Linked DNA regions of Cupriavidus metallidurans CH34. The protein of the gene in region 1 binds, or shares a complex with, the protein of each later gene. Links are inferred from orthologs where the notes say so. Each region holds a gene or a part of one and is shown on either strand. Other genes may lie near its edges. The genes, in order: uvrA and mfd.

Evidence for each region.
Region 2: the proteins of uvrA (region 1) and mfd are in contact, whole or in part, in a crystal structure (PDB 4DFC), measured with the Escherichia coli proteins. The link is inferred for Cupriavidus metallidurans CH34 from one-to-one orthologs.

What each region holds. Positions count from the first base shown.
Region 1 is NC_007973.1:326,099-334,133, reverse strand. What follows is about bases 1,706-5,083. They hold uvrA (excinuclease ABC subunit UvrA), read left to right. Parts: upstream 1,706-2,015; coding sequence 2,016-4,883; downstream 4,884-5,083. Other genes in these bases: RMET_RS01585 (Na/Pi cotransporter family protein), read right to left, coding at 4,937-5,083; RMET_RS01595 (MFS transporter), read right to left, coding at 1,706-1,741. Outside these bases: RMET_RS01600 (single-stranded DNA-binding protein), read right to left, coding at 1-209; more of RMET_RS01595, read right to left, coding at 485-1,705; more of RMET_RS01585, read right to left, coding at 5,084-6,613; RMET_RS01580 (adenine phosphoribosyltransferase), read right to left, coding at 6,893-7,465; RMET_RS01575 (DJ-1/PfpI family protein), read left to right, coding at 7,592-8,035. UniProt on the Escherichia coli protein: The UvrABC repair system catalyzes the recognition and processing of DNA lesions. UvrA is an ATPase and a DNA-binding protein. A damage recognition complex composed of 2 UvrA and 2 UvrB subunits scans DNA for abnormalities.
Region 2 is NC_007973.1:2,123,094-2,131,792, forward strand. What follows is about bases 1,501-5,542. They hold mfd (transcription-repair coupling factor), read left to right. Parts: upstream 1,501-1,889; coding sequence 1,890-5,342; downstream 5,343-5,542. Other genes in these bases: ispD (2-C-methyl-D-erythritol 4-phosphate cytidylyltransferase), read right to left, coding at 1,501-1,755; argE (acetylornithine deacetylase), read left to right, coding at 5,397-5,542. Outside these bases: RMET_RS09785 (GNAT family N-acetyltransferase), read left to right, coding at 1-354; ispF (2-C-methyl-D-erythritol 2,4-cyclodiphosphate synthase), read right to left, coding at 392-898; more of ispD, read right to left, coding at 931-1,500; more of argE, read left to right, coding at 5,543-6,608; RMET_RS09810 (gamma-glutamyltransferase family protein), read right to left, coding at 6,896-8,699. UniProt on the Escherichia coli protein: Couples transcription and DNA repair by recognizing RNA polymerase (RNAP) stalled at DNA lesions. Mediates ATP-dependent release of RNAP and its truncated transcript from the DNA, and recruitment of nucleotide excision repair machinery to the damaged site.

The DNA.
Region 1 (8,035 bases):
AGGTACTGGCCGGCGATCTCGGCCAGCTTGCCGAAGAACGCGATGCGGTGCCACTCGGTGGCTTCCTTGAATTCGCCGGACTGCTTGTCCTTGTAGCGGTCGGTCGTCGCCAGCCGGATGTTGGTCACGGCATCGCCGCTGGGCATGTAGCGGGTTTCGGGGTCGGCGCCCAGGTTGCCGACGAGAATGACTTTGTTGACCGATGCCATGTAGATGATCTCCAGGGACCGCGCCCTTTCAGCGCGGTACTAAACGTAAGGAACGTGCAAAAAAAGCTGGGACGTAAACGACATCACGCGCCCTACGGATGAACCGTCAAGCGCGTGTTCATGCTAACGCCAATACAGCAGGAAAACGTATCGGACTAATACCGATACGAAAAAAACTGTGTCTAAAAAACCGCTTCAGGATGAAGCGAAGCGGTTCTGGCTAGACGTGCGGCCGAAGGCAGTACACCAACGCCAGAATCATTCTGAAGTGGTTTCTAAGCCGCCACCGCAGAAGCACTCCCTTGGCTACGGGCCGGGGGCGCCTTCATGCTCCACGCGATTATAAGCCAGAGCACCAGAACCACCGCGCACCCTATGAAAACTGCGCTGCGTCCTTCGTGCTGGAGCAGCCAGCCGCCGGCCACGCCACCGAGGAACAGGCCCAGCGACTGGGTCGTGTTGTAGACGCCAAGCGCCGCCCCACGGCTGACCGCGGCGTAACGCGACACCAGCGATGGTTGCATCGCCTCCAGCACGTTGAACGCGACGAAGAACAGCAGCAGCACGCCGACGATCGGCCACAGGCCATGGACCGACGCGAACAGGATCTGGACGACCGTCATCAGGGCCACCGAGGCCAGCAGCACCGGGCGCACCTTGCCGTAGCGCTCGGCCGCCATCATCGGCGCCAGCATCAGCAGGAACGACACCAGCACGACCGGCAGATAGACCTTCCAGTGCTGGTCCAGCGGCATCCCCGCGTCGCTCAGCATGGCCGGCACGACCATGAACATGGCCACCTGGCTCGCATGGAGCGCCAGCACGCCGACATTCAGACGAATCAGGTCGGCATTCATCAGCACTTGGCGGAACGGTAGCCGCACCGGATGCGGCGGCGGCGGCGCAGGCACCAGGAACAGCGTCACGCCGATCGCCACCACGCCGAACACGGCCATCAGGCTGAAGATGCCCGACATACCGATCGAATGCAGAAGTGGCGAAGCAATCACCAGCGAGAGCGCGAACGTCAGGCCGATACTGCCGCCGACCATTGCCATGGCCTTGGTGCGATGGCGTTCACGCGTCAGATCCGCGATACAGGCCGTGATGGCCGCCGAGATCGCGCCCATGCCCTGCAACGCGCGGCCGATGATGATGCCGGTCAGGGTATCGGAGAACGCTGCAACCAGCGCGCCGGCTACGAAGAGCAGCAGCCCCGCGACCATGACCGGCTTGCGCCCGACCCGGTCGGACAGCCAGCCCAATGGAATGTGCAGGAAAGCCTGCATCAGCCCGTAGATCCCCATCGCGATGCCAACCCGCTGGGCATCGTGCCCGTCGGGCAGCGTGCGCGCGTACTCGGCAAAGACCGGCAGGATCAGGAACAGGCCCAGCATGCGCAGGGCAAAGATGCTGGCGAGTGTGAGGCTGGCGCGCAACTCGCCTTTGGTCATGCGGTCACGCGCGGGCTCGGTCCGGGTGGACTCGTCGGCAAGGGATGCGGGCTGGGAAGAAGGCGGGATCGACGGCATTGCGGTCGTATAAGGAATCTGGTCCGGTCGGCGACTGCTTCGATCGTCCGAACGCCGGGAAGTTGCTGACGCGGGGCTGTCTCCACCCTTTTGTCATTCGCCTGTCTGGCGCCGGGCAACCCCGGAAACCGAAGTTCGGTATATTAGCAGGTTTGCTTCCCGCGCTTTCCGCATCACGCTCCGCTTTCGGCGGGCCCGGAAATCGCGTGTCGCGGCAGGCTGGCGCCCCTGTTTCGGGCGCCCCAGGCGTTGCGCAAGGCACATTGACGGGGATATGGAAGAAATCAAGATCCGTGGGGCGCGTACCCACAACCTGAAGAACATCAATCTCGACCTGCCGCGTAACAAGCTTGTGGTGATCACGGGGCTGTCGGGGTCAGGCAAGTCGTCGCTGGCATTCGACACCCTCTACGCCGAGGGGCAGCGCCGATATGTCGAATCGCTGTCCGCCTACGCCCGCCAGTTCCTGCAACTGATGGAAAAGCCCGACGTCGACCTGATCGAGGGGTTGTCCCCGGCGATCTCGATCGAGCAGAAGGCCACGAGCCACAATCCGCGCTCGACCGTTGGCACCGTCACAGAGATTCACGACTACCTGCGCCTGCTCTTCGCCCGCGCCGGCACGCCCTACTGCCCCGACCACGGCATCGCGCTGCAGGCGCAGAACGTGTCGCAGATGGTTGATGCGGCGCTGGCGCTGCCCGAAGACACCAAGCTGATGATCCTGGCGCCCGTGGTCTCGGACCGTAAGGGCGAGCACACCGATCTGTTCGACACGATGCAGGCGCAGGGTTTCGTGCGCTTCCGCATCCGCTCCGGCGGCGGCACCGCGCATGAGGCCGAAGCCAAGGTCTACGATGTCGACGCGCTGCCCAAGCTCAAGAAGACCGAAAAGCACACGATCGAGGTGGTGGTCGACCGCGTCAAGGTCCGCGCCGACATCAAGCAGCGTTTGGCCGAATCGTTCGAAACGGCACTGCGCCTGGCCGATGGCCGCGCGATCGCGATGGAGATGGACACCGGCCGCGAGCATGTGTTCAGCTCGCGCTTTGCCTGCCCTATCTGCTCCTACTCCTTGCAGGAGCTGGAACCGCGCCTGTTCTCGTTCAACAACCCGATGGGCGCCTGCCCCAGCTGCGACGGCCTGGGCCAGATCACTTTCTTCGATCCGAAGCGGGTGGTGGCCTTTCCGAACCTGTCGCTGGCCTCGGGCGCGATCAAGGGCTGGGATCGCCGCAACCAGTTCTATTTCCAGATGCTGCAGAGCCTGGCGGCGTTCTACGACTTCGACACGGAAACCCCGTTCGAGGAACTGCCACCCGAAGTGCAGCAGGTAATCCTGCACGGTTCCGGCGAGACCGAGATCCCGTTCACGTATATCAACGAACGCGGCCGCACCACACTGCGCGCGCACGCGTTCGAAGGGATCATCCCGAACCTCGAACGCCGCTATCGTGAAACCGATTCGGTGGCCGTGCGCGAGGAACTGGCCAAGTACCAGAACAACCAGGCGTGCCCGGTCTGCCAGGGCACCCGCCTGCGCACCGAGGCGCGCCATGTAAAAGTGGGCGAGGCAGATCAGGCCCGCGCGATCTTCGAGATCAACGGCTGGCCGCTGCGCGACGCGCTGACGTACTTCCTGACGCTGGACCTGCACGGCGCCAAGCGCGAGATCGCCGACAAGATCGTCAAGGAAATTACCGCCCGGCTCAACTTCCTGAACAACGTCGGGCTCGACTACCTGTCGCTCGAGCGCAGCGCGGACACGCTGTCCGGCGGCGAGGCGCAGCGCATCCGCCTGGCCTCGCAGATCGGCTCCGGCCTGACCGGCGTGATGTACGTGCTCGACGAGCCGTCGATCGGCCTGCACCAGCGCGACAACGACCGCCTGATCGGCACGCTCAAGCATCTGCGCGACATCGGTAACTCGGTGCTGGTGGTGGAGCACGACGAAGACATGATCCGCGCGTGCGACTACGTGGTCGACATCGGCCCGGGCGCGGGCGTGCATGGCGGCATGATCGTGGCGGAAGGCACGCCGGACCAGATCGAGAGCTCACCGGCATCGCTGACGGGGCAGTACCTGTCCGGCCAGCGCCGCATCGAGGTGCCGAAGACGCGCGCCCTGCCCGACGACGAGCGGCTGCTCCGCATCGTCAACGCCACTGGCAATAACCTGCGCAACGTTACGGCCGAAATCCCGGTGGGCCTGCTCACCTGCGTCACTGGCGTTTCTGGTTCAGGCAAGTCGACGCTGATCAACGACACGCTCTACCACGCGGTGGCACGCCATCTGTATGGCTCGACTGCGGAGCCCGCGCCGCATGACCGCATCGAAGGCCTCGAGCACTTCGACAAGGTCATCAACGTCGACCAGAGCCCGATCGGCCGCACGCCGCGCTCGAATCCGGCTACTTACACCGGCCTCTTCACGCCGATCCGCGAACTGTTCGCGGGTGTGCCCTCCGCCAAGGAACGGGGCTACGACCCGGGCCGTTTCTCGTTCAACGTGAAGGGCGGCCGCTGCGAGTCATGCCAGGGCGACGGCGTGATCAAGGTGGAAATGCATTTCCTGCCCGACGTCTACGTGCCGTGCGATGTCTGCCACGGCCAGCGCTACAACCGCGAGACGCTAGAGGTGCTGTACAAGGGCAAGAACATCTCCGAGGTGCTCGACCTGACCGTCGAGCAGGCGCACGAGTTCTTCAACGCTGTGCCGGTGGTGCGCCGCAAGCTGCAGACGCTGCTCGACGTGGGCCTGGGTTACATCCGGCTGGGGCAGTCGGCCACCACGCTCTCCGGCGGCGAAGCGCAGCGCGTGAAGCTGTCGCTGGAACTGTCCAAGCGCGACACCGGCCGCACGCTGTACATCCTCGACGAGCCCACCACGGGCCTGCATTTCCACGATATCGAACTGCTGCTCAAGGTCATCCACAAGCTGCGCGACCAGGGCAACACGGTCGTGATCATCGAGCACAACCTCGACGTCATCAAGACGGCGGACTGGCTGATCGACATGGGCCCGGAGGGCGGTGCGGGTGGTGGCCAGGTGATCGCGAAGGGATCCCCGGAAGTCGTGGCCGCCAGCAAGGCGAGCTTCACGGGCAAGTATCTGGCGCCTCTGTTGAAGAAGCAGGGGTAGGTCTCCAGGGCGTGGTCGGAAATCGACGCGCCCTGCCCGCTCCCCCAGCCCCGCTAGCGAGCGCCCGCCACCGCCGCGACCTTCTCCTCCGGATCCTCCTTCATCCGGCTGCGGTTCATCATCCCCGCCCGCTCCAGCACCGGATATGCGGTGGAGCAGAACAGCGAATTGAGCCGCTTCAGTTCCGCGATCAGATCCAGATGGAGCGAGCTGGTCTCGATGCTCTCCACGGTCTGCACGGCCACACGCTGCAGGTGCGAGCGCGACAGATCGCGCTCCAGATCGCGGAAGGCCGCCTTCTCCGCCATCAGTTGCTGGGCGCTGCGCAGGTCGCCGGTCAGGAACACCGACAGTCCCAGACGCAGGTTCGCCACCACGCGGGCGTGCATCTCGGCGATCTCCTGCATGCCGGCCTCGGAGAACGACAGGTTGTGCGCGATCTTCTTTTCCTTGGTGTCGACGATCACGCGTTCGATCAGATCCCCCGCGTGCTCCAGGTTGATCGTCAACGAGATGATTTCGGTCCAGCGCTCGCCATCGTGCTCATCCAGCGCCTCGGTGCTGATCTGCGTCAGGTAGAGCTTGATTGCGGTGTAGAGATCGTCGACTTCGTTGTCGATACGACAGGTGGCATTGGCCAGCTTCAGATCGTTGGTCCGCAGCACGCGCAGCAGGTTGTCGAGCATTTGTTCGACGCGATCGCCGATGCGCAGCACCTCACGCGCGGCGTTAGACAACGCGAGCGTCGGCGTGGACAGCGCGGCCGGATCGAGGTGGCGCGGCGTGACCTGGCTGTCGCCGGTGTTCCGGCCCGGCAGAATGGCCTCGCACAGGCGCGCCAGCGGCGCGGTAGCGCCCAGCAGCAAAAGTGCCAGCGCCACGTTGAACAGCAGATGGAAGTTCACGATCATCCGCTGCGGCTCGCTGCCAACCAGCGCCAGCAGTTCCTCGGCCTTCGTCAGCAGCGGCAACGCGATCACGCAACCGAGCAGGCGCGACAGCAGGTTGCCCAGCGTCACGCGCTTGCCGGGCTGGTTGTTGCCCGACGTCGACATCAGCGCCGAGATACCCGAGCCGAGATTGGCGCCCAGCACTAGCGCCATGGCCACGTGGATCGACACCACCCCGGCCGATGCCAGCGCGCCGCAGAACAGCACCATGGCCAGGCTCGAATAGCAGAGGATCGTCAGCACCGCGCCGATCAGCATGTCCAGCGCAGCGTCGCCAGTCAGCGTGCTGAATAGCACCTTGACACCGGCCGCCTGCACCACGGGCCGCGTGGCGATCGAAATCAGTTCCAGCGCCAGCGTGATCAGACCCAGCCCGATCAGCACGCGCCCCACGTGGCCGGCCTTGCTGCCCTTCCATGACAGATGCAGGATCACGCCAATAAAGATCAGCAGCGGCGACAGCCATGACAGATCGAGCGAGAACACCTGCACCATCAGCGCGGTACCCACGTTCGCACCCAGCATGATCGCCAGCGCGGGGGCCACCGCGATCAGTCCCTGTCCGACGAACGAACTGACGATCACGGCCGTGGCATTGCTGCTCTGGACGAGACCGGTCACGCCGACGCCCGCGAGGAACGCAGCAAACCGGTTGGACACGCTGACGGAAAGCACGTGGCGCAGATTGGCGCCGTACACGCGCAGGATACCGACCTTGACTATGTTGGTGCCCCAAATCAGGAGCGCCACGCCGGAGAGAAGATGAAGCAATACGCCCATAGTGCAGCCTTCTTCGTGACCGGTACCGCGAGGGGCGGAAGCGAGGCGCGCAGCCCGGTCATCACCTTGTTATTTCAAGGAGGCATTATGCGCCCCCCTGCCGAAGGGAGCAAACCCGGGAGAGGGCGGCGATTCGAGCCATCCTGGAAGCTGTCTCAGGATGAAGCGAAGCGGTTCTGGCCTGGAGCGGGGCCGCAGACAGTACAAGCGGTACGGCAAGGCCCCGCAACGACGCCGGAATCCTTTTGAAACGACTTCCTAATGGCTTCCTAGGGCTTTCTAGTGGCCGTCGAAATTGCAGACCGTGAACAGCGACAGGCCGCTGGCTTGCAAAAGCTTGGAGCCGCCGAGCTCAGGCAGGTCGACGATCGCCCCGCCTTCCACCACCGTTGCGCCAAGACGCTCCAGCAGCTTGCGTCCCGCCATCATCGTGCCACCCGTGGCGATCAGGTCGTCGATCAGCAGCACGCGGTCTCCCGGCTTGCAGGCATCGGCATGGATCTCCACGGTGGCGCTGCCATACTCGAGCTCGTATTCCTCGGCCACCGTCTGGAACGGCAACTTGCCCTTCTTGCGGATCGGCACGAAGCCCAGGTTCAGCTCGTACGCGATGATCGACCCGAGGATGAAGCCGCGCGCGTCGATGCCAGCCACGAGGTCCAGGTTCTGGTCCATGTAGCGGTGCACGAAGACGTCGATCAGCACGCGCAGCGTCTTGGGGTTCTGCAGCAGCGGCGTGATGTCGCGGAACATCACGCCCGGCTGCGGCCAGTCCGGCACGGTGCGGATGCGGTCACGCAGGTAACCGGTGACATCGCCAAGATCGGGGGACTGGATGATGGAGTTCGACATGAAAGAAACTGGAAAGTGAAATTACGCGCGATGCGGTAACGGGCTACCACCCGTGTCCAAAACCATCGCCGCACAATGGCCCGGCAGTTTGAACATCCGCAACCCGCAACGATACAGGAGACAACCGTGGCCAAGAAGATCTTGATGCTGGCTGGCGACTTCGCCGAAGACTACGAAACCATGGTGCCGTTCCAGGCACTGCAGATGGTGGGCCACACGGTTCACGCGGTCTGCCCGGACAAGAAGGCTGGCGACCACTGCGCCACCGCCATCCATGACTTCGAAGGCGACCAGACCTACACGGAGAAGCGCGGCCACAACTTTACGCTGAATGCCACGTTCGCGGACATCGATCCGGCGCGGTATGACGCCCTCGTCATTCCAGGCGGCCGCGCCCCCGAATACCTGCGGCTGAATGCCCGCGTGCTTGAGATCGTGCGCCACTTCGCCCAGGCCAACAAGCCGATCGCCGCGGTCTGCCACGGCGCGCAACTGCTGGCGGCAGCCGGCGTGCTCGAAGGTCGCACCTGTTCCGCCTACCCCGCCTGTGCGCCCGAGGTGCGGCTGGCC
Region 2 (8,699 bases), 1.8 Mb from region 1 along the record:
AGCGGCGCGGTGCTGTTCTGCCACCCCGACGCAACTGTGCCGGCCCTCGACGGCAGTATGGTCACGCTCACGCAGCCCGAAGCGCGCCTGCTATCGGTCAGCCCGCAGGCACGGGGACTTGGACTGGGGCACCGGCTGATGCAGATCTGCATCCAGCGTGCGCGCGACATCGGGTCGAAGACGCTGGTCTGCCGCACCATGCCGGAAATGGATTCCGCCAACCGTCTGTGCCAGCAGATGGGATTCGAGAAACGCACGGAAGCTGGCGCGCGTCACGGCGCGATGGCGCGGCTGATCGACTACGTCTATCCGATCACCGCCGAAACGGCGGAAGCTACAGCGCCGAAGGCCTGACGGCCAACGGCGCGATTTCAGACTTCAGGCGACAAGCTCAGTCCTGGGCGTCGCCGTTGCGGCGGTAGATCAGTACCGCCGCCTGCGCCACGATCCCCTCCTCCTTTCCTTCGAAGCCCAGTTTCTCGTTGGTCTTCGCCTTCACGTTGCAGCGCGTGACGGGCAGGCCGAGATCTTCCGCGAGATTGGCCACCATGCCGCTGATATGCGGCGCCAGCTTGGGCTTCTGCGCGATGACCGTGGCGTCGACGTTGCCGATCTCGTAACCGGCTTCGCGCACACGACGGACCGCCTCACGCAGCAATACCCGGCTGTCGGCGCCAGCGAAATTCGGATCGGTATCGGGAAAGTGGCGACCAATATCGCCCAGCGCCGCGGCACCGAACAACGCATCTGTCACGGCATGCAGCAGCGCGTCGGCATCGGAATGACCGAGCAGTCCGCGATCGTGTGGAATGTCCACGCCACCGAGGATCAGCTTGCGGCCCGGCACCAGGGCGTGAACGTCATAGCCTTGGCCAATGCGGATATCGAACGGGTTCAATGCGGCTCCTTTGTCTGGATGGATCACGTTTGTCACGTGTTGGAAGTCGGTGTGCCAGTGCGCAACAGTACGTCCGCCAGCGCGAAATCCTCGGGGTATGTCACCTTGAAGTTGCGCAGCGAACCATTCACCAGGCGCGGATGCAGTCCAAGCCGCTCGATCGCACTCGCCTCGTCGGTCACCACCGCGCCCGCGGCCAGCGCATCCTCCAGCGCATGGCGCAGCACGCCGATTCGGAACATCTGCGGTGTCTGGGCTTGCCACAGTCCTTCGCGCGGCACGGTGGCGCCGATGCGGGCAGCGGCGTCGGCACGCTTGAGCGTGTCCGGCACCGGCACGGCAAGAATGCCGCCGATCGGCTCGCTGGCGGCATCGTCGGACTCGACAGCGCGCACAAGTGTGTCGATCATCGCGGGCGTCAGGCCGGGCCGGGCCGCATCGTGCACGAGCACCCAGTCGGTATCCACTGCGCCCATGGTCCCAAGATGATGGAGACCGGCGAGTACCGAGGCATGGCGGGAATCACCGCCGACGAACGCTGTATCGAAGCGGAGCCCGGCAAAGGCGGCGGCGCCGAAACGGGACTCGAGCGGCATGTCGTCGGGGGCCAGCACCAGCGCGGTGGCGCTGATGGCATCGCAAGCGGAAAAGGCGGCCAGCGCATACCAAAGCATCGGCCGTCCGGCCACGGTCTGGTACTGCTTCTGGATGGGGCCTCCGGCACGACTGCCGGTACCGGCACAGGGAATCAGGGCGAAGCGGCGATCTGACACGGATTTGCGGGAGATGGAATATCGGAAACCGGCCGGCAAACCGGCCGGGGTGCATTCTATAATACGGCCCTCGCCCGCCGCCATCTGGCACTGCCGATGCAGTGGGCATGAACCATGATCCTCGCCCGTGAACAGCCCGGGCCCAGCCCGTCACAGGGCAACAACGGGCCCTCGCAAACGCCGGCGGGGTGTTGTCGTTTCAAGCGCCTCTGCTGCCAATGCCTGACAACCACGCCGCTTTTCCGTTCGCCAGCTTCCCCTTGATCAAACCGGGTCTGCGTCATGCCGTCAACGGCCTGACCGGTTCCGCCGACGCGCTCGCGGTTGCCGCCTATGCGCGGCAGCATCGCCGCAGCGCGCCGATGGTGGCCGTCGTCTGTGCCCATGCCGTCGATGCGCAGCGTCTGGCCGAAGAGATCCCCTGGTTCGCCCCGGAACTGCGCGTGCGTCTGCTGCCGGACTGGGAAACGCTGCCGTACGACAGCTTCTCGCCGCACCAGGACCTGGTCTCCGAGCGTCTGGCGACCCTGCACGACATCCAGGGTGGTCAGTGCGACGTGATGCTCGTGCCCGCGTCGACCGCCCTCTATCGGCTGGCGCCACCCGCGTTTCTGGCGGCCTACACGTTCTTCTTCAAGCAGGGGGCCAAGCTCGACGAAGCGGCCTTGAAGGCGCAATTCACGCTGGCCGGCTATGAGCACGTGAGCGCCGTGATGCGCCCCGGCGAATACAGCGTGCGCGGCGGCCTGATCGACCTGTATCCGATGGGGTCGGCCCTGCCGTACCGGATCGACCTGTTCGGCGACGAGATCGAAACCATCCGGGCATTCGATCCCGACTCGCAGCGCAGCCTGTATCCGGTCAAGGAAGTCCGCCTGCTGCCCGGCCGCGAGTTCCCGCTCGATGAAACCGCGCGCACCGCCTTCCGGGGCCGTTGGCGCGAACTATTCGAGGGCGACCCGACCAAATCGCCGATTTACAAGGACATCGGCAATGGCGTGCCGTCGGCCGGTATCGAGTACTACCTTCCGCTGTTCTTCGAGCAAAGCGCGACGCTGTTCGACTATCTGCCCGAAGGCACCCAGCTTGCCTTCTCGGGCAATGTGGACGAGGCCATTCGCCGCTTCTGGGCCGACACCACCCAGCGCTACAACTTCATGCGTCATGACCGCGAGCGGCCGCTACTGCCGCCAGCGGACCTGTTCCTGTCAGAAGAACAGTTCTTCGTCGGCGCAAAGCCGCTGGCGCGACTGGTACTGCAGCGGGATGCCGCGCCTGCCGACGCGCCCGCCTTCGCCGGACACCTGCCCGATGTATCGGTCAATCGACGCGCTGAAGATCCGCTGGTCAACCTGGAATCGCTGCTGCTCAACAAGGCCACGCGCGTGCTGATGTGCGCCGACTCGGCTGGCCGACGCGAGACGCTGTTGCAGTTGTTCGCGGAAAGCGGCCTGCGTCCGATGATCGTCGACGACTTCGCCGCCTTCCTGGCGGGCGATTCGCATTTCTCGATCGCGGTGGCACCGCTGCAGACCGGCTTCGCGCTGCCGTCGGCGCAGATGGCATTCGTGACCGAGGCCGAACTCTACGCCGGCACGGCACGCCGCTCGGGCCGGCGCAAGCAGGAACAGGCGAGTACTGTCGATGCGATGGTGCGCGACTTGGCCGAACTCAAGATCGGCGACCCCGTCGTGCATAGCGAGCATGGCATTGGCCGCTACCAGGGTCTGGTCACGCTGGACATGGGCCAGGGCGACGAGGAATTCCTGCACCTGGACTACGACAAAGGCAGCAAGCTCTATGTGCCCGTGCATCAGTTGCATGTGATTTCGCGCTATTCGGGCGCCGATCCGGAGACGGCCCCGCTGCATTCGCTGGGCACGGGCCAGTGGGACAAGGCCAAACGCCGAGCCGCGCAGCAGATCCGCGATACGGCCGCCGAACTGCTGAACCTGTACGCGCGCCGCGCCCTGCGTGAGGGCTTTGCCTTCCCGTTGCAGCCCAAGGACTACGAGGCATTTGCCGAGAGCTTCGGCTTCGAGGAAACGCCTGACCAGGCCGCGGCCATCGCCGCCGTGATCGCCGACATGACGTCGGGCAAGCCGATGGACCGGCTGGTCTGCGGCGACGTCGGCTTCGGCAAGACTGAAGTCGCGCTGCGCGCGGCGTTCGTGGCGGTGCTGGGCGGCAAGCAGGTCGCCATGCTCGCGCCGACCACGCTGCTGGCCGAGCAGCATTTCCAGACGCTGTCCGACCGTTTTGCCGAATGGCCAGTGCGTATCGTCGAGTTGTCACGTTTCAAGACGAAGAAGGAAATCGACGCCGCGATCAAGCAGATCAACGAAGGCACCGTCGATATCGTGATTGGCACGCACAAGCTGCTGTCCGATGAGGTGAAGTTCCAGCGCCTGGGGCTCGTGATCATCGACGAGGAACACCGCTTTGGTGTACGCCAGAAGGAAGCGCTGAAGACACTGCGCGCCGAGGTCGACGTGCTGACGCTGACCGCCACGCCGATCCCGCGCACGCTGGGCATGGCACTGGAGGGCCTGCGCGATTTTTCTGTGATCGCCACCGCGCCGCAGAAGCGACTGGCCATCAAGACCTTCGTCCGACGCGAGGAAGACGGCGTGATCCGCGAAGCCATCCTGCGCGAGCTGAAGCGCGGTGGTCAGGTCTACTTCCTGCACAACGAAGTGGAGACGATCGAGAACAAGCGCGCCAAGCTGGCCGAACTGGTGCCGGAGGCCCGTATCGCCGTGGCCCATGGCCAGATGCACGAGCGCGAACTCGAACGCGTGATGCGAGACTTCGTCTCGCGTCGCGACAACATCCTGCTCTGCACGACGATTATCGAAACCGGTATCGACGTGCCGACGGCCAACACCATCCTGATCCATCGCGCCGACAAGTTCGGTCTGGCCCAGCTTCATCAGTTGCGCGGCCGTGTGGGCCGTTCGCACCACCAGGCCTACGCATATCTGCTCGTGCATGATGTCGAGGGGCTGACGCGCCAGGCGCAACGCCGGCTCGAGGCCATCCAGCAGATGGAGGAACTGGGTTCCGGCTTCTATCTGGCCATGCACGATCTTGAAATCCGTGGCGCCGGCGAGGTGCTGGGCGACAAGCAGTCAGGCGAAATCCACGAAATCGGATTCCAGCTCTATACGGACATGCTCAATGCCGCCGTGAAATCGCTGAAGGCCGGCAAGGAGCCGGACCTGATGGCACCGCTGGCCGCCACTACAGAGATCAACCTCGGCACGCCTGCCCTGCTGCCGAATGATTACTGCGCGGATGTCCACGAACGCCTGTCGATCTACAAGCGCCTGGCCAACTGCGAGGCCGGCGAGCGCGTCGACGACATCCAGGAGGAGCTGATCGACCGCTTCGGCCGGCTGCCCTCGCAGGCGCAGGCATTGATCGAGACGCACCGGCTACGTATCGCCGCGGCGCCGCTGGGCGTACGCAAGATCGACGCGGGCGAAGCCACGGTCAGCATGCAGTTCGTGCCGAATCCGCCGATCGACGCCATCCGCATCATCGACCTCGTGCAGAAGAATCGGCATATCAAGCTGGCCGGCCAGGACAAGCTGCGTATCGAGGCAAAGATGCCCGACGTGGCTACCCGCGCGCAAACCATCAAGCACACGCTGCGCCAGTTGGCCTGATGCCGGGCCAGGTGTACGATCAAACCCCCAATGAATCAGACGTTTCAACGCCCCATGCCAGCCCAACCCGACAACCGATCCGCCGCCACCAATGCCCCCGCGCGTGGCAGCGCGCTCGAATGGACCGAGCGCCTGGTATCGATGGATACCACTTCCCGCCATTCGAATCTGGGCCTGATCGAGTCCGTGCGCGACCACTTCCTGGCCAAGGGCCTGCGCCCCCATCTGAGCTACAACCCGCAGGGCGACAAGGCCAACCTGTTCGTGACGATTCCCGCAGCCGATGGCGCCACCAATGGTGGCATCGTGCTGTCCGGGCACACGGACGTGGTGCCCGTCGACGGGCAGAACTGGAGCACCGACCCGTTCAAGCCGGTGGTGCGCGACGGCAAGCTCTACGGTCGCGGCACCTGTGACATGAAGGGGTTCATCGGCACGAGCCTGGCGCTGCTGCCGACCATCCTTGATGCCAGGCTGCGCGAGCCAGTGCACTACGCACTGTCGTTCGACGAAGAGATCGGCTGCATGGGCGCGCCGTACCTGCTGGCCGAACTGCGTGACCGTGGCGTGCGCCCGGCGGGCTGCATCGTCGGCGAGCCGACCAGCATGCGCGTGATCGTGGCGCACAAGGGCATCAATGCCTACCGGTGCTGCGTTAAGGGCCAGGCGGCGCACTCGTCGCTGACCCCTAAGGGCGTCAATGCGATCGAGTACGCCGCGCGCCTGATCTGTTTCATTCGCGATATTGCCGACGAGTTCAAGGCCAATGGCCCTTACGACCGGGCCTTCGACGTGCCGTTTACGACCGCTTCGACCGGCACGATCCAGGGTGGCATCGCGCTAAACACCATTCCCGCCGAGTGCGAATTCGTCTTCGAGTTCCGGAATCTTCCTGGCGTTGATCCGGAAGCGATCCTGGCGCGCATCCAGGCCTACGCGAACGATGTGCTGTTGCCGAAGATGCGCAACGAGCATCCGGATGCCGGCATGGCCATCAGCAAGATCGCCGCCGCGCCTTCGCTCGATGCCGCCGAGACCGATGCCATTACCCAGCTCGTACGCGCGCTGACCGCCGACCGCGATACCAACAAGGTGGCCTACGGCACCGAGGCTGGCCTGTTCCAGCGCGCAGGCATTCCGGCTGTGGTGTGCGGCCCCGGCGATATCCAGCAGGCGCACAAGCCCGACGAGTTCGTCTCGCTGGATCAGCTTGCCGCGTGCGAGACCTTCCTGCACAAGGTGGTGGATAGCCTGCGCGTCGCCTGATTCGGCCCCGTGAAAGCGGGGCCACGGACAGGGCAAAGACCAAGACCAAAAAACGGGGTCACCAACGCCGGCCCGCAAAAAGAAAAAACCCGCGGCACCGGGAGGTGCAGCGGGTTAAGTTTCCATTCCGGAAACGGGTAGACAAGTCATGAAGAGCGCCCCCGCATCTCCATGACGGTTTGAATAGTAGCCACCGAATCGCCCCCTCGGCTTGACACAAGTCAAGCGCCAGACAATGGCGAAGCTGGTGTCACAGATTAGTACAATCCCCCTCCTTCCCGCCCGCTTCAAGGCCGGATAGTGTCGCCCAGCACCACACCCTCGCGCCGTGGATCGGTACCGCCTTCCAGCAGGTCGTCATCCCCCGTCCGGGTACGCAGTATCGTGTTCACGCCACTTGGCTGGGCCCGTAGCGAGATGCGGTGGCCAAGTGCCTTGAGTCCCTGGACCAGCGGGTCGCTGGCGCCGTCGTTCGTCGTGTTGATATGCGGATGCTCGCCACCGAGCGTCGTGACTGGGCTGTTGCTGGCGCCGAAGTCGACCAGACCGGCCGACTGCTGCGCGTTGAGCCCCCAGTCGAGCACCCCGACCAGCGTCTTTATCACGTACTGCGGTATCGCCCCGCCGCCCGGCGAACCCGTCGCCATCAGGAAATCTCCGATCGAGCCATCCGCACCCTTGCGGAATACCAGCGTCGGCGCCATCGAACTGCGCGGACGCTTGCCCGGCTCCACGCGATTGGCGACGGGCTGGCCTCTGGCGTCCACCGGCGTCGCGCTGAAATCGGTCAACTGGTTGTTGAGCAGGAATCCGTGGGTCATATGAAACGACCCCATGCTGGCTTCCACCGATGTGGTGGCGCTGACCGCACTCCCCTGCGCATCGACGATCGAAAAGTGGTTCGTTCCATGTTCCGCCTGCGGCACAACGCCCAGCAGCGCGCCGCCCAGGCTGCCGGCCATGGCGGTGCCCATGGAGCGATGCCGATCGATCAGCGCCGCTCGTCCGCGCAGGTATCGTTTGCCCAGCAGCGCATCCGCGCTACCACCCGGCAGCGGCACGAAATCGGGATCGGCCACGTACTTGTCACGATCTGCATAGGCCAGCCGCTCGGCCTCGCTGACGAGGTGCACACCGTGTACGGATGGCTTGCCGCCCTCCCCGTCGACGGCGGTCGGTCCAAGTTCGGCCAGGTCGAAGTTCTCCAGAATCCCCATCACGGATGCCACCGTGATACCGCCGGCGGGTGGCGGCGCACCGCAGATCCAGAACGCGCGGTAGGCCATGCAGACCGGTTCGTGCCGCTTCACCGTGTAAGCCGCCAGATCGGCCAACGTCGTCTTGCCTGGCGTGATGGGCCGGCCATCGGCACCCGTCGTGGCCGCGATCGACACCACGATGCCTTCCGCGATCGGCCCCGTATAGAACGCATCGGCACCCTGGCTGGCCAGGGCCTGCAGCGTCCGCGCGTAGGCGGGATTCCTGAGAACCGTACCGATTGCCTTCGGCTTGCCGTCGGGATCGAGAAAGTACGCGCGCGCCTCGGCATCGCGCTTGAGACCATTGGCGTTCGTGGCAATCGCCTGCGCCAATCTGCCGCCGATCGGGAAGCCGTTCGTCGCCAGTGTCACGGCGTCGTCGAACAGCCCCGGCCAGGGCAGCTTGCCATGCTCCCGCTGTACGCGCTCGATCAATCGGGGCACGCCGGGTGTGCCAATGGAGCGGCCGCTGGATCGAAGATCGGGCTTTGGCGAACGCCGGTCCCTGGCATCGTCGATGTGAACCAGATAGTTCGCACCAGCCGACGCCGGCGCAGTCTCCCGGCCATCGTAGGCCTGCACGGTCCGCGTGGTGGCGTCGTAATAGAGCAGGAAGCCGCCCGAACCCAGTCCAGTGGCCTCCGGCACCGTGAGCCCCAGCACCGCCTGCACCGCGACGGCGGCGTCCGCAGCGGTGCCGCCCCGACTGAGCACCGCGCAACCCGCCGCACTGGCGTACGCGTTCGAGGTCGACACCATATACGACCGGGCATGGATCGGCCGCATTCCCTTGCGGTAGCCGCTGGCGGGCTCCGGCGCGGCAGGATCGCCC